DNA from 3 places in the Streptomyces sp. NPDC050485 genome. Region 2 is predicted to be linked to each of the others. Evidence: riboswitches for the same ligand, from Rfam matches in the RefSeq annotation. Region 2 holds a riboswitch; each other region holds the start of a gene.

Region 1 (5,180 bases), on a different contig from region 2:
CGTCGGTCGGCGGAGCGCTCGCGGCCCTGCGACTGCTGGGCGCGGAACCGGAGTTGGCAGGCCGGGCCCGGGCCGTCGCGGCCGAACTGCACGCACGGCTCACCGCCGCGGGGCATCTGGCGGTGCACCCCGACGCCGCGGTGGTCTCCGTGCGGGCCCCCTCGGCGGAGGCGGCGGTCGCCTGGGCGGCCGACTGCCGCGCGGCCGGGCTCGTGGTCGGCTGCTTCCGGCCGCCGTCGGTTCCGGACGGCATCTCGCGGATCCGGCTGACCGCCCGGGCGGATCTGACGGAGCGGCAGATCGACACGGCGGTGGACACGATCCTGCGGACCGCCCCCACCGCCTGACGGGCTATCAGTTATCGGCCGAGAGTGCCGAGATGAAGCTGTGCCAGGCCGGGGCGCCGAAGAGCAGCGCGGGGCCCTCGATCCGCTGGGAGTCGCGCACGGCCAGCAGCTCACCCTTGAGCCTGGCCGTCTCGACGCAGTTGTTCATGCCCACGCTGCGGCTGCTGCGCCGCCACGGGGCACCGTTGAGGGATGTACTGGAAGGAACGTGCGCAGGGCGTGCGGACATTCATGCCTCCCCACCCGCCGCGGAGGGGCCCGGTTCTTCCCGGGCTATCCGGGCGATGAGATCCAACGAGTCCTCGCAGGAGAGCGCGAGCGACTGAACGGTCTGGAACGCGGCGCTGTACGCCTCAAGGTCTTCTCTCCGTTCGAGATAGAGGCTACTCGTCAAATGGTCGAGAACGACCACATCCAGATCTGAAATGTCCGGAAACGAAAAGATAATGAAAGGCCCGTTGATTCCGACGTAGCCGCCGTAACGGAAAGGGATGACCTGCAACCGGACATGGGGCCACGCGGCGGCCGCCAGCAGATGCTGTAACTGATCGCTCATGGCCGCCGGTCCGCCCACCTGGCGCCTCAGTACCCCCTCGTCGAGTACCGCGCTGAGGGCGAGCGGCGGATCGCCCCGCAGCACCTCCTGGCGGGCGAGGCGCACCTCCACGAGCGAGTCCACCTTGTCCGGCGGCAGGGAGGTGAGCGCTGCCCGGGTCACCGCCCGCGCGTACGCGGGCGTCTGGAGCAGCCCCGGCACCACCGAGGTCTCCAGCGTGCGCGCCGTGCGCGCCTGCGACTCCAGGCTGATGAAGTCCCGGTACTGCGGCGGGAGCAGACCCCGGTACGCGCGCGCCCAGTGCTCCCCGCCGCCGTCCGCGGAATCGGCCAACGCCTCCAGGAGCACGCGGAGTTGGGGATCCCGTACCTCGTACGCGTCGAGCAGCCGGGCCACGTCCGCGGGCTTCGCGCCGCTGCGGCCGGTCTCGATGCGGCTCACCTTCGACTGGTGCCAGCCGACCAGGCGGGCCGCCTCCCCGCTCGTCAGACCCTTTCGGTCGCGCAACCCGCGCAGTTTCTCGCCCAGCTTGCGGCGGTGCACCGCCGGTCCGTGCCACATGGCCGTCTCCTTCGCCTCCGGCGCCTTCGGCGATGGGTAAGTGTGAGCCCAAATACGCTCCCCTGCCGCAGAGTTCACCGCTTTGAGCGACAGATATATGCATATCTTGGTGGATCGCACCCAAGACCGGCACGATGAGTGGCACTCTGGCGCGAAGCACAATCCGAGGCCGACGTCGTCTCCGTGAGCGCTCATCCGCCAGGAGTCCTCTAGCCGGCCCGGGTGGGAAAGGGACAGCGTCGCCATGGCAGACCATCTCGAAGCATCAGTCACTCTGCCGAGCGAACCCGCCTCGGTCTCCGTGGCACGGCGATACGTCGCCGAGGTCCTCACCGATTGGGGCCTGCCGTCCGACGACGAGACCGCCGACACGGTCCGGCTCATCGTGTCAGAACTGGCCACCAACGCCGTACAGCACACCTTCGGCCAGTCCCCCACCTTCACCGTGGACGTCCAGCTGGAACGCGAGGAGGAGCTGCGGGTCGGGGTGACCGACAGCCATCCGCGCTGGCCGAAACGATTGCCCGCCGCCGTCCAGCAGGACAACGGCCGGGGCATGGTGATCATCCGCTGGCTCGCGGTCGAGTGCGGCGGCCGGCTCTCGGTCGCGCCCACCGCGGACGGCGGCAAGACGGTCTGGATCGCCCTGCCGTGGACGGCTGCGGTGCAGAGCGGCTAGCCCCCGCCCCGGAGCCACTCTGGGGGGGAGCGGGCCGTCGTCCCGGTGCGTGGGCGCGCGCACCGGGACGACCTGGTTGACGGACCGTCAGCTGGGCCGTCGCCCGGCAGGCGGTCAGCCGACCCGCCCATACCAGACGGTGTGGCTCCAGATCCGTTCGAGGCGGACCACCGCGCCGGTCTTGGGGGAGTGCCAGATCTTCCCGTTCCCGGCATAGATCCCCACGTGGTACACGCGTCCTGACGAATGGAAGAACACCAGGTCACCGGCCTTGCGGGAGGAGGCGGAGACATGCCGGGAGTTGTTGTACTGCTGCTGCGCCGAGCGGGGCAGCTTCCGGCCCGCCTGCTTGAACGAGTAGAGCGTGAGCCCCGAGCAGTCGAAGCGGTGCGGTCCCGCGGCCCCGTACTGATAGGGCGACCCCTTCTTCGACTCGGCCACATGGAGCGCCTTGGTGGCGACGGCCGCGGCACTCGCCTCGGCGCACGGCGCCAGTATGGTTCCCCCCGCCACGGCGACGGTGAGGGCCGTGACGGTGCGGAGACGGAACAGCAGAGACGGGACGTGTGACGGGACATCTGTCTGCGCAGTCATGTCCAACCCTTCGTCAAACCGCCTGCGAAGGATGACCTGTCGGGTTCGGGCCGGCGAAGACGCCCGGCCGTCTGAACGGCTTCACCCCGAGGGACGGCCGACGGCCGGCCATCCCGAAGAACGCGGGTCCTCCACTCCTGCCGGTCCACTCCTGTCGACCAGTCGTCCGGAGCGGCGGCAGGACTCGGCGTCCGCCCGGACCGCCCCGCCGCGGTGGCGGGGGCTTGTCGTCCCAGGGATCTTCACGCACTGACTGTCATATTTACGTATCAAAACGGCTTTTTGTGGTGTTGCTCACGACTGACCTGTTCGGGTGGACACAGGTGGTTTCTTACCCCCGTAAGAAGGGCTGATGAGCCTCTCACCAGCGACGGAGCGATCGATTCCGCACGTTGTCCAGGCGCCATAAGGAGCCCATAAGGGTCAGCGGACGTAGCCGCCGGTGGGCCGAACGTGGGTACCCCGTCTGGTCCGTTTCGTCGGCCCCATGAGCGTGTCGGATGTCGCCGCCGCGCGCGGCGGCCTCAACCGGTGGTCTGCGGCGGCACCGTGAGCCGTCCCGCGCGGCGCTCACCGTCCAGCACCCGCAGGGCGCGGGTCAGCGTCCGGGCGTGCACCCGGGTCTCGCCGCGCAGATGCATCAGGGTGAGCGCGTCCTTCAGTGCGGCCGCCCGCCCGACCAGGGCCTGCGCGGCCCGCAGCGCGCCGTAGGTGTCGGGGCCGTGCGCCGGGTTGATGCGGCCGAGCAGATCGACCACTTCGAGGTAGCAGTCGATGAACTCGGCCTCGGCCCGCGTCAGTGCGGGCAGCGGCGGAAGTTCCGGTGGCAGCACGGCGGTTCACCGTCCGCGCAGCGAGGTCTTGCGGCTGACGAGTACGTGGTCGGCGAGTCCGTACGCCACCGCGCCCGCGGCGTCGAAGACCACGTCCCGCTCGATGTCGGCGGCCACCTGCTGGGCGGTCCGCCCGGTGTACCGGGCGAGCAGCTCGGTCAGGAGCGTGCGGCCGCGCAGCAGTTCGGCGGCCTGGATCTCCAGATCGGAGGGCTGGCCGCGCAGCGGCTCCTCGATCGCGGGCTCCTTGAGGAGCACCCGGGAGGCCGGCTGCACCAGGCGTTTGCCGGGCGCGCCGGCCGCGAGCAGCAGCGCGGCCACCGAACCCACCTGGCCCAGGCAGAACGTCTGCACGTCGCAGGTGACGAACTGCATCGTGTCGTGGATCGCGGTCATCGCGGTGAGCGAGCCGCCGGGGGAGTTGATGTAGAGCGAGATGTCCCGGTCGGGATCGGCGTGCTCCAGGTGCATGAACTGGGCCATCACATCGTTGGCCGAAGCGTCGTCGACCGGGGTGCCGAGAAAGACGATCCGCTCCTCGAAGAGCTTGGAGTACGGATCGAGCGTGCGGACCCCGGAGGCGGTGCGCTCCGAGAACTCGGGCAGGACATAGCGGGCGGCAGGGCGCTGGGTCATGACGTACCTCTCCTCGACCGGATACCTCGACCAGATGTAAAAAATGTACAGGACGTACAGATCGATGAGAGGTGGTTTCGCTCTCGGCGAGCGGGGGCCTGGCTCAATAGGCGCTCTCCCGGTGATCCCCGGGGGTGGCTAGCGTGCGTCGGCGCGGGGGTCACCTGGGGAGAGGGCTCACTGACGTGTTCTATTACGCATTCCGTCTCGTGGTGCTGGTGCCGCTGCTGCGGTGGCTGTTCCGCCCGTGCGTCGAAGGGGCGGGGCGGGTGCCCGGGGCAGGTGCGGTGATTCTCGCGGGGAATCACCAGTCGTTCACCGACCAGTTCCTGCTGGGGGTGACGCTCAGGCGCCGGCTGACCTTCCTGGCCAAGCAGGAGTACTTCACCGCGCCGGGGCTCACCGGCCGGGCGACCGCGGCGTTCTTCCGCGCGCTCGGACAGATCCCGGTCGACCGCTCCGGCAAGGCCGCGGCCCAGGCTGCGATCGACACGGCGCTCCAAGTGCTCGGCGCGGGAGGCGTGTTGGGGGTGTTCCCGGAGGGGACGCGTTCGCACGACGGGCGGCTCTACAAGGGCAAGGTGGGGGTGGCGGCGATGGCGTTGCGGTCCGGCGCCCCGGTGGTGCCGGTCGCGATGATCGGGACGTTCGAGGCCCAGCCGAAGGGGCGGCGACTGCCCCGGCGCGTCCCCATCACGATCCGCTTCGGTGAGCCGCTGGACTTCTCCCGCTACCACGGGATGGAGGACGAGCGCCTCGTGCTGCGGGCGGTGACGGACGAGATCATGTACGCCGTGCACAAGCTGTCCGAGCAGGAGTACGTGGACGTGTACGCGGCCGAGGCCCGGGTGGCGAGGGAGGCCGGGGCGGCGGCCGCCTGATGTGCGGGGCGCGGGCCGATCCGGGGGCTCGGTCCGCGCCCCGCAGGGCGGTGCCTGGGTGCCATGCGCAGGGCTCTGACCTGCGCACCCGTC
Region 2 (5,180 bases):
CGCGGGAAGGCGGACCGGCCCGCGTACACCGCGGCGTCGTCGAGGATCTCCTCGATGCGCAGCAGCTGGTTGTACTTGGCGACGCGGTCCGAGCGGGCCGGGGCGCCGGTCTTGATCTGGCCGCAGTTCACCGCGACGGCGAGGTCGGCGATGGTGACGTCCTCGGTCTCGCCGGAGCGGTGGGACATCATGCACTTGAAGCCGTTGCGCTGGGCCATCTCGACGGCGTCCAGGGTCTCGGTCAGCGAACCGATCTGGTTGACCTTGACGAGCAGGGCGTTGGCAGAGCCCTCCTCGATGCCGCGGGCCAGGCGCTCGGGGTTGGTGACGAAGAGGTCGTCGCCGACGATCTGGACCTTGGCGCCCAGCTTGTCGGTGATGACCTTCCAGCCGGCCCAGTCGTCCTCGAACAGCGGGTCCTCGATGGAGACCAGCGGGTAGGAGGAGACGAGCTCCTCGTAGTACTCGGTCATCTCGGCGGCCGAGCGGGACTTGCCCTCGAACTCGTACAGGCCGTCCTTGTAGAACTCGGACGCGGCGACGTCGAGCGCGAGCGCGATGTCCTTGCCCGGGGCGTAGCCGGCTTCCTTGATGGCCTCAAGGATGAGGTCCAGGGCCGCGCGGTTGGACTCCAGGTTCGGCGCGAAGCCGCCCTCGTCGCCGAGGCCGGTGGACAGGCCCTTGCGCTTCAGGACGCCCTTGAGCGTGTGGTAGACCTCGGCGCCCCAGCGAAGGGCCTCGGAGAAGGACTCCGCGCCGATCGGGGCGATCATGAACTCCTGGATGTCGACGTTGGAGTCCGCGTGGGAGCCGCCGTTGAGGATGTTCATCATCGGAACGGGCAGCAGGTGCGCGTTCGGGCCGCCCAGGTAGCGGAACAGCGGCAGGTCGCTGGCCTCGGAGGCGGCGTGCGCGACGGCGAGCGAGACGCCGAGGATGGCGTTGGCGCCGAGCGAGCCCTTGTTGTCGGTGGCGTCCAGGTCGAACATGGCCTGGTCGATCAGGCGCTGCTCGGTGGCGTCGTAGCCGACGAGCTCCGGGCCGATCTGCTCGATGACGGCGAGGACGGCCTTCTCGACACCCTTGCCGCCGTAGCGGTTGGGGTCACCGTCGCGGAGCTCGATGGCCTCGAAGGCACCGGTGGAGGCGCCGGACGGAACTGCAGCACGGCCGGTGCTGCCGTCGTCGAGGCCGACCTCGACCTCGACCGTGGGGTTGCCTCGGGAGTCCAGGATTTCCCGGGCTACGACGACGTCGATGGACGGCACGAGCATCTCCTTCTGGGATGTGACGCTAGATGTGACGCAAGCAGTGCGGGGCCGCGCAGGGGTCGCTGCGGCCTTGCGACAAGAGCCTAACCGGCTCCGGGGCTCCGGCCAGCCGAGTGCCCGCCTCCTGGGACGAAAAAGGGCCCAAGGACCCTGAATCCCGGTCAAAGGACCGCAGGACTACTGCCGGGTAACAGAACGAACCCCGGCCCGGCGCGTACGGGGGAATGCGCGCCGGACCGGGGGGACTTGGGGCTTTTCGGCCTCAGCCGAGGTGGAGCTTCTGACCCGGGTAGATCAGGTCGGCGTCCTTGACGATGTCCTTGTTCAGCTCGAACAGCTTCTGCCAGCCGCCCTTGGTGCCGTTGGCGGAAGCGATCTGGCCGAGGGTGTCGCCGGCCTTGACGGTGTACTCGCCATTGCCCTGCTTGACCGGCTCGGTGCGCTGCTCGCCGCGGCTGGCCTCCGGCGCGGACTCGGTGCGCTGGGTCTTCTGCTGCGGCTTGGTCTTCGGCTTCGAGGACGGCGACGACTTCGAAGAGGACGACGAGGAAGAAGAGGACGAAGAGGACGAGGACGACGACGAGCCGGAGGTGTCCACGTTGGCCTTGGCGCCGCCGGAGGTCAGGTTGCCGGCGCCGGCGCAGGACCAGGCGCCCGGGCCCTGGATGGCGAGCAGCTTCTCGGCGGCGGCTATCTGCTGGCCCTTGGTGGCGAGGTCCGCACGGGCGGCGTACTGGGTGCCGCCGGCGGCGGCCCAGGAGGACTGCGAGAACTGCAGGCCGCCGTAGTAGCCGTTGCCGGTGTTGATGGACCAGTTGCCGCCGGACTCGCACTGGGCGACCGCGTCCCAGGTCTGGACGGAGGCGGCGGAGGCCGAGCCGGCCGCCATCAGCGGGGCGGCGACAGCGGCGCCGGTGACGCCGGCCAGCGTGACGACACGGACGGCCTTGGACGGGCGACGGTGCTTGCCCTTGCCGGAAAGCAGCATGGAGGTTCTCCTCACCGACGCCTGCGAGGTGAGCTGTCGGGTTCGGGCGTGAGCTGCCCGGCCGAGCGCCCCAGCGCCCGTCTTCACCCCAAGCCGGCCGACAGTTGCTTCAACTGCCGGGCCCGGCACTTACCTTGGGTCCCCCGCTCCTGCCTACGGCGCATAAGCGTCGACTGTTCCCGTCGGCCGACGGCAGGATTCGGCGTGCTCGGTCGACGGGGCTCGTGGTGACGAGCGGTTCCGACGAAAACACACGGCCCGCCAATGTTCAAAGACGCCCATCGGGGAGAAAACGCCCCTACTTGCCGATACAGAAGGGGCGTTTCCGCAGGTCGGGGGCGGGACGGACGGACCGGGCAGACGGGACACGCCAGTTGGGGCGAAGAGACCCATGTCTCACTTGGACAGAACGGACATACGCCCTCGAACTACCCCTACTTCGGTACCGAGTTCGGGGCGGCGACGGCAGCCGCGGCGGCCTTCAGGTGCAGGCTCTGGCCAGGCAGGATCAGGTTCGGGTCGGTGCCGATCAGCCGCTCGTTGGCGTGGTAGAGCGCGGGCCAGCCGCCCTGGATCTTGTTCGCGTCGGCGATGACCGAGAGATTGTCGCCGGGGCGGACGGTGTAGTCGCCGCTCGCGGCCGGGGTGTTGCCGGCCTCACGTGATCCACCGTCACCTCGCGAGGCGTGCCGTCCCGCATCGCGGCCGTCGGCCGGGCTGCCCGAAGTGCCGGGGGCGGTCGGGGCGGGCTGTCCGGTCGGGGTACCGGTGCCGGAGCCGGTGGTGCCGGGCGTCGCGCCCCTGCTCTCCTCCGGTGCGGGCGCCCCGCGGTGCTTGCCGGGGCTCGCCGGGGTGGACGCGGAGGGCGTCGGCGGCTTGGCCGGGTCGGCCGGCTTCGTGGCGCCCGGCGAGGGCGTGGCCGGGGTGGTGGGGACCGCGGGCGTCGGGGCGACGGGCGCCTTGGTCGCCGGAGCGGTCGGCACGATGGACCCGAGCGGGTCGGCCGGGTCCGGCGTCGCGGGCAGGCCCGGGTCGACATCGGCCGCGCCGCCGCCCTTGGTGAGCCCGCTGGAGCAGTTCGCGAAGGCCTTGGTGCCCTGGGCCGCGAGCACCTTCTCGGCGACGGCTATCTGCTGGGCGCGGCTGGCGAGGTCGGCCCGCTGGGCGTAGTCCGTACCGCCGAAGGCCTCCCAGGTGTCCTGCGAGAGCTGGAGCCCGCCGTACAGGCCGTTGCCGAAGTCGGCGCTCCACATTCCGCCGGACTCACAGGTGGCCACCTGGTTCCAGGAGTGCGCGTCCGCGGCGTTGGCGCCGGTCGCGGCGAGCAGCGGAAGTGCGATGGCCGATCCGGTCACCCCTGCCGCGACGACGAGAGCGGGTGCCTGGCGGGGCCGACGATGCTTCCCGGAGCGCATGGATAAGGCCTTCCGTGTGACTGCTGAGCCGAATGAACGGTGAACGTAGCCGTACTCGAACGCCTGTCACAAGTCGATGCACCCGGGATCACATAAAAGTCACAGTCTTGACGGTTCGTCAGATGAGGTCGTTCCGGGCGGCGGCGTGAACTCGACCGGCAGGGTGCGCAGTCCGCGCATGATGAGCCCGCCGCGCCAGCGCAAATCGGTAGGTTCCACCGCGAGCCGCAGGTCAGGGAGGCGCCGCAGCAGGGTCTCCAGCGCCGTCCTGCCTTCGAGCCGGGCCAGTGGCGCACCGATGCAGTAGTGGATCCCGTGGCCGTATCCGAGGTGCTGGTTGTCCCGGCGGCCGAGGTCGAGCGTGTCGGGCTCGGCGAAGCGCTCGGGATCGCGGTCGGCCGCGGCGAGCACCACGAGCACCGGGTCGCCCGCCGCGATGTCCTGGCCGCCGATCGTCAGAGGCTCGGTGGCGAACCGCCAGGTGGCCAGCTCGACCGGCCCGTCGTAGCGCAGCAGTTCCTCGACGCCGGTCTCCAGGAGCCCGCTCTCCCCCGCGCCGATCGAGGCCTGGAGCCGCTCGCGCTGCTCCGGGTTGCGCAACAGGGCGTACACCCCGTTGCCGATCAGATTGACCGTCGTCTCGAATCCGGCGAACAGCAGGATGAAGGCCATGGCGGCGGCCTCGTTCTCCGTCAGGTGCTCACCGTGGTCGCTGGCCCTGATGAGCGCGGAGATGAGGTCGTCGCCGGGGTTCTCGCGCTTCTTGTGGATGAGCTCGGCGAGGTAGTTGCGCATCTTCTTCACCGACCGGGCGACGCCGCCGCGCGGGCCGCCGCCGTGTCGGATCATCATGCCCGCCCAGTCGCGGAAGTCGTCCTGGTCCTCGCGCGGGACGCCGAGCAGATCGCAGATGGCGTAGATGGGGAGCGGGAAGGCGAAGTCGTGGATGAGGTCGGCCTCGCCCTTCGCCGCGAACGCGTCGATGAGCTGATCCGTCAACTCCTGTACGCGCGGCGCGAATTGGGCCACCGTGCGCGGGGTGAACGCCTTCGCCACCAGGCGCCGAAGGCGGGTGTGGTCCGGCGGGTCGATGTTGAGCAGATGCGTCATCAGCTCGGCCTTGCGCTCGCCCGGAATGCCCGTCTTGCCCTTGGCGTGGGCCGGCTCGTCGTGGTGCGCGGGGTTCTTGGAGAGCCGCTGGTCGGCGAGGGCCTGCTTGGCGTCCCCGTACCGCGTCACCAGCCAGGCCTCGACGCCGCTCGGCAGCTTGGTGCGGTGCACGGGGGCGTGCTCGCGCAGCCAGGCGTAGGCCGGGTACGGGTCGGTGGCGAACTCCCAGGTGAAGAGTTCGGGGGCGTCGGGGATGGACGGCTGGTCGTGCATGCTCCGACACTAACCGCCCTCCTTCTTAGGGGAGGGGGCGCGCTCTGCTCCCTGCCCTGCGACCCCGCCGTCGGGGCGGGAGGAGCGGGAATCCGCCGCCGGCATGCAGTCCTGCCGATACCG
Region 3 (5,180 bases), on a different contig from region 2:
CAGTTTCCCGTGTTCCGGGTTACGCCGGTGTCCGTACCCGCTCGTGGCGCAGGAAGACAGCTCGAAGTCGCTGTCGTTCAGGCGCAGTTCACCCGCCGGCTCAACAACTCGCCGTCGAACCAGAGAGCCCGCAGTCCCGAGGCCCTGGCTTGAAGGCGGTGCCTACCGTGATTCCTCCGTCCGCGTCTGCGACGGAGGGCGCAGGGCGGCGAGGGCTGCCGCCTCCACCGTGGCGGACGGCCGGAAGAGGGCGTCCAGGCCGCCCGCGGCAAGGATCTTCAGATGCCAGGGCCGTACGCAGACCACGGCGAGCTGGCCGCCGCGCTCCCGGATCCTTCGGTGCGCCCGGCACAGCAGCGTAAGGACGGCGCAGTCGAAGAAGGCGACCGGCCGCAGGTCCACGATCACCCGGGCGGCCAGCGGGTGCGTGGCGGCGTCGAGGTGCACCTGTACGCCGGGCGCGGTGGCCAGGTCGACGGCGCCGTGGATCTCGACCACCGTGAACCCCTGCCTCAGATGGGAACGGGCGTTGCCGCACGGGTCCGGCAGCAGCCCTGGAGGCAGCGGCACTGGTGCGGAGACAGCTGGCCGAGCGGTTGTTCCCATGGCGGCTCCCGGTGCGGAACGACTCCCGCGGATACGGGAGTACACGGTCGTCGGGCAGTCACCGTGATCCGGGGTGACGCACTACCACCCTAGGAACAGGCCCGCATGCAGAAACGTGCACCCTCTCAACAGTTCACCCTGCGGGGTGAACGAAAGTTGCGCCACCCCCCACACGAGTACCCCGTGAGGGCGGTCGCGGCAGTCACAGGGGCCCAACACATTCGGCCCATTGCCGTTTCGGCGGACACTGGCATGCTGTGCGCCGTGGAAGATCAAGGAAGCCATGACTCGGTCCGCCGCAGCTACGACGCCGTCGCCGAGACGTACGCCAACCGCCTCCGTGATGAGCTCGCCGGCAAGCCGTTGGACCGGGCGCTGCTCGCGAGCCTCGTCGAGCAGACGGAACCCGGCGCGCCCGTCGCGGACCTCGGCTGCGGGCCCGGGCACGTCGCGGGGTGGCTCGCCGAGCGGGGCGTGAGCGCGGTCGGCATCGATCTGTCCGCCGCCATGGTCGCCCTCGGGCGCCGCGAGAATCCGGCGGTGGAGTTCCGCGAAGGGGACCTTCTGGCGCTGCCCGCAGCCGGCGGCGAATTCGGGTCGGCCGTCGCCCTGTACTCGGTCATCCACCTCGCGCCGGCCGAACTGCGCCGCGCCTTCGAGGAGGCCCACCGGGCGCTGCGCGGCTCCGGTCTCCTGCTCGTCGCGTTCCACGTCGGTTCGGAGGTGCGGCACCTGGACGAGTGGTGGGGCCATGAGGTCGACGTCGACTTCCACTTCCTCGAAACCGCCCGGGTCGCGGAGGCACTGACCGCCGCGGGATTCACCGTCGAGATGCGGATGGAGCGTACGCACTACGCCGACGAGGCAGAGACCCGGCGCGCCTATCTACTGGCGCGCCGGGTCTGAAACCTCCCCAGGCACGGGAAACACCCGTCAGTAGGCCCCGTGCACGTTGTCGATCGACCCGTAGGTCTTGGCGGCGTAATTGCACGCGGCGGTGATGTTGGCGACCGGGTCGTAGAGGTCCGTTGACGTGCCGGGCACGTGGAAGGCGGCGAACGTGGGCTGGATCACCTGGAGGAGTCCCTTGGAGGGGATGCCGGCCATGGCGTTGGAGTCCCAGTTGTTGATGGCCAGCGGGTTGCCCGACGACTCGCGCATGACGTTGCGGTAGATGCCGTTGTAGGTGCCCGGGATGCCGTGCTGGGCCATGATGTCCAGCGACTGCCTGATCCAGCCGTCGAGGTTGTTGGTGTACGACGAGACGTTCGTCACGGCGGCGGTGTTCTGGGTGGTGAGGCTGGTCTGCCGCGCGGAGCGGTCGGCCCGGCCGGACGCGGTGGCTCGGGAGGTGCTCGCCTGGTCGGCAGGGGTTGCCGCAGCCTTCGCCGGGGAGCCGACCGTGAGCTTGAGGCCGGGGTGGATCAGGGCCGGGTTACCGCCGATGACGCTCCGGTTGTCCTGGTACAGCTGCTTCCAGCCGCCGCTCACGCTGAGCGCGTCGGCGATCTTGGACAGCGAGTCCCCCGAGATGACGGAGTAGCTCGTGGCGGCGGCCTTCACCGCGGTGATCGGCTTGGCTGCCGCGACTGCGGGCGCCGCGGCCTTGACGGCAGTGCCGGTGTGCACCGATGCCGGTGCGGCAGCGGCCGTGGTCGCGCCGATCACCGGAATGGCGAGCACGGCGCCGCCCGTACCGGCGGCGGCGAGGCCCCGGGTGAGCGAGTTGGACTTGGGGCGGCGGTGCTTGCCCTTTCCAGGCATGTGAATTCCTCTCCTTCGCCTGCGAGGTGAGCTGTCGGGTTCGGACGGGAGCTGTCCGGTCGCAGTGCGGGTGTGCACTCGACTTCACCCCTTAGCCATTCCGGAATCCGGATCGGCGGCTTACCTGGGTCCCCCGCTCCTGCCGTACGTGTGTGGGAGGTTCCGGACGGCGGCAGGATTCGGCGTTCCATCCGGATTGCGGTGAACCTAAGCGAATGGGCGGACCGGAAACAAGACCGGAATTCAACGGAGGTGATCCGGAATAGGGATTCCCTAAAGTCCCGCACCCCCACGGACCTCCGTTCCGGCCCCCAACTCTCTTGCGCCAGACCCGAAATGACCCTCACCCCCTCCGCCCGTAGATCACGCCGCACGTGACCCAATTCACTCGCCCGGCGAGGCCCCCGAGACGTGCACACAAAAGCGCCCGGGTGCAGGCAATAGCCCCCAATTCCGACATTCTCGATTCGAGAGCGGGGGTTGCTAAACTGTAGTATTTCGGACAAATCCCTACTCGGGATTCACCGACGCCACCCATCCCCCGACGGCCAGGGCGCCGCGTGATCCGGGCCGTGCGCGCCCGCAGAGCCTCCAGACAGCCATTCGCGGCGTGCCCGGTCTCCCAAGATCGTCCCGGCGCGTCCCAGCCCGCCCCAGCGCTGAAGGTCGCATTACCAGGAGGCCACGCAGGCGTCGCGATCAAGAAAGGATGGCGGAGGACATGAACGGCACCAGCGAATGCAAGAACATTCCCCCCAACCGCCCCCGCCGACCACACCCGCTGACCTTCTCGTCGTGAATCAGGCGCCAGGAACCAAGCGTTTGCCGGTGGATACGTGCGCGCCGTCACCCAACACCGAGGAATCGCGGCATTCGTGGCCGAGGGGCTGAATCGGGATCCCGCCGCATTGCGCGAGGTGGGCTTTGCTGTCTTCACTCGGGGCGTCATCCCCGTCCCGGGGGTCACAGCGGCTGCCGAACCGTCAATCGTCCGGTGAGCTGCGGCCGTGTGCCGGTGCGGACCGGAGACGTCGCGGTGGCCGGCGAAGCGGGCGGTGCCGTCAAGCTCCCCGCCGCCCCCTGAGCGCTATCGCCAACTGCCGTATCTTGGCCGCGAATTGATCGAACCTCCCCTTCCCCTACTGACGCGTCCACGCCAGGATTCCCTCTCGGCGGTCGGGCCGCATCCGGTGCCCGCCACAGGGAGGAGAAGGCAGATGCCCCAACGGCATCGGCGGCGGTACATCACCTGTACCGTCGCGGCCGCCGCGTTCGGCCTGGTCGGCGCTCAGGCCTTCGCGGCCACGGGTTCCACTACACCCAGACCCTGGAACGCGCGTCATCAGGCCGATATCGGCAAGCAGCACACCCAGCAGATCCGCTCCAAGTCGGCCAAGGGCCTCACACCGGACGGCGGCGACGGCGGCTCCGACGAGGCGCAGAACTCCGCCGAATCCACCGCCCAGTACACCGAAGCGCGTACCGCACCCGGCGTCGTCGCGCCCGGCGCCTACGGGGCGGCCTGGGCCCAGTTGCAGTCCATGCGGCACACGCAGGGCGCCTGGGGCCATGTCACGTCGAAGGCGTACGACTCCGACGACCCGCGCTACCGCGACATCAACTCCAACTCCAGCGGCGGCTCGGGGAAGGTCACCGGCCGCATGACCGGGCTCGCCGCCGACGACCAGGGCTATGTGTACGCGGGCGGCGCCAACGGCGGTGTGTTCCGCTCGAAGACCGGTGGCGGCAACTGGCAACCGATCGCCGACAAACTGCCCTCGCTGTCCACGGGCACCCTCGCCCTGGACGGCTCCAACCGGCTCTGGTACGCGACCGGCGAGTCCAACACCGGGGCAACCTCCTTCGTGGGGACGGGAGTTTACGTCCTCTCCGATCCTGGGCACGGTCAGTTCCAGCCCGGCGGCCGGGTCGGCGGCGCGGAGTTGGAGAGCACCACGATCCACGCCCTGCGGTTCGCCGGAACCACCGTGTGGGCGGCCACCAGCCGGGGCGTGTGGTCACACTCCACCACCGCCCTCTCGGGCCCGTGGAAGCTGGAGTTCGCCCCCAACCCCGACTATCTTCCGGGTGGTTCCAAGGCGGCCGACCCCTCGGCCCCGTACAAGAACATCGCCAATGACATCGCGGTGGATCCGAAGGACCCGAGCAAGGTGCTGCTCGCCATCGGCTGGCGTGGTGGCGACACGTACAACGGGCTCTACAGCAGGCAGGGCGGCGAGTGGAAGCCGGTGTCCGGCATCGGTGATCTGCCGACGAGCAGCGCCGACGTGGGCAATATGACGTTCGGCGCGGCGGCCGACGGTTCGCGCCTGTACGCCATCGACCAGTCGCCGGCGCAGATGGCGTCCAACCCGGACAGCGGCCTGAAGGGCGTGTACGTCTCCACGTCCGGGTCGCCGTTCGGGCCGTGGACGCTGATAGCGGACTACACCAAGCTGAAGGCATCCGGCTCGGCGCTGCAGAGCGCGGGCTACCTGCCCGGCATCCAGTCCTGGTACAACCAGTTCCTCCAGGTCGACCCGAACAACGCCGACCACGTGTACCTGGGCCTTGAAGAGGTCTTCGAGACCAAGAACGGCGGCACGAGCTGGGTCACCCCCGGCCCGTACTGGAACTTCCCGTTCCCGTGCTGGAGCATCGACCCGGCCAAGCAGACCGGCGACTGTTCGCCGACCACACATTCCGACCAGCACGCGGTCGCGATCGGCAGCTACCAGGGCCAGAGCTACGCCTATGTGGGCAATGACGGCGGGCTCTACCGCCGCCCGCTGAACGGAGCGGTCGACTCC

The links. A riboswitch is a leader RNA that binds a small molecule or an ion and turns the genes downstream of it on or off. The one in region 2 is predicted to bind cyclic di-AMP.
Region 1: it holds a riboswitch for cyclic di-AMP, as region 2 does, so the genes downstream of both, ACIBK6_RS15605 (C40 family peptidase) here and ACIBK6_RS35230 (transglycosylase family protein) in region 2, are expected to answer to the same signal.
Region 3: it holds a riboswitch for cyclic di-AMP, as region 2 does, so the genes downstream of both, ACIBK6_RS11140 (transglycosylase SLT domain-containing protein) here and ACIBK6_RS35230 (transglycosylase family protein) in region 2, are expected to answer to the same signal.

The regions. Positions count from the first base shown of each region.
Region 1 covers NZ_JBITHR010000006.1:318,546-323,725, reverse strand. Annotated here, with positions in the region: gene ACIBK6_RS15625 (8-amino-7-oxononanoate synthase) at 1-347, shown strand, start outside; gene ACIBK6_RS15620 (DUF397 domain-containing protein) at 355-576, opposite strand; gene ACIBK6_RS15615 (helix-turn-helix domain-containing protein) at 577-1,464, opposite strand; gene ACIBK6_RS15610 (ATP-binding protein) at 1,709-2,143, shown strand; gene ACIBK6_RS15605 (C40 family peptidase) at 2,258-2,737, opposite strand; cyclic di-AMP (ydaO/yuaA leader) riboswitch at 2,742-2,937, opposite strand; gene ACIBK6_RS15600 (hypothetical protein) at 3,262-3,570, opposite strand; gene ACIBK6_RS15595 (ATP-dependent Clp protease proteolytic subunit) at 3,577-4,206, opposite strand; gene ACIBK6_RS15590 (lysophospholipid acyltransferase family protein) at 4,392-5,087, shown strand.
Region 2 covers NZ_JBITHR010000026.1:95,178-100,357, forward strand. Annotated here, with positions in the region: gene eno (phosphopyruvate hydratase) at 1-1,274, opposite strand, end outside; gene ACIBK6_RS35230 (transglycosylase family protein) at 1,534-2,259, opposite strand; cyclic di-AMP (ydaO/yuaA leader) riboswitch at 2,263-2,430, opposite strand; gene ACIBK6_RS35235 (transglycosylase family protein) at 2,694-3,674, opposite strand; gene ACIBK6_RS35240 (cytochrome P450) at 3,774-5,057, opposite strand.
Region 3 covers NZ_JBITHR010000004.1:408,141-413,320, reverse strand. Annotated here, with positions in the region: gene ACIBK6_RS11150 (STAS domain-containing protein) at 163-570, opposite strand; gene ACIBK6_RS11145 (class I SAM-dependent methyltransferase) at 871-1,512, shown strand; gene ACIBK6_RS11140 (transglycosylase SLT domain-containing protein) at 1,540-2,370, opposite strand; cyclic di-AMP (ydaO/yuaA leader) riboswitch at 2,374-2,565, opposite strand; partial or broken gene ACIBK6_RS11135 (RraA family protein) at 3,192-3,368, shown strand; gene ACIBK6_RS11130 (WD40/YVTN/BNR-like repeat-containing protein) at 3,588-5,180, shown strand, end outside.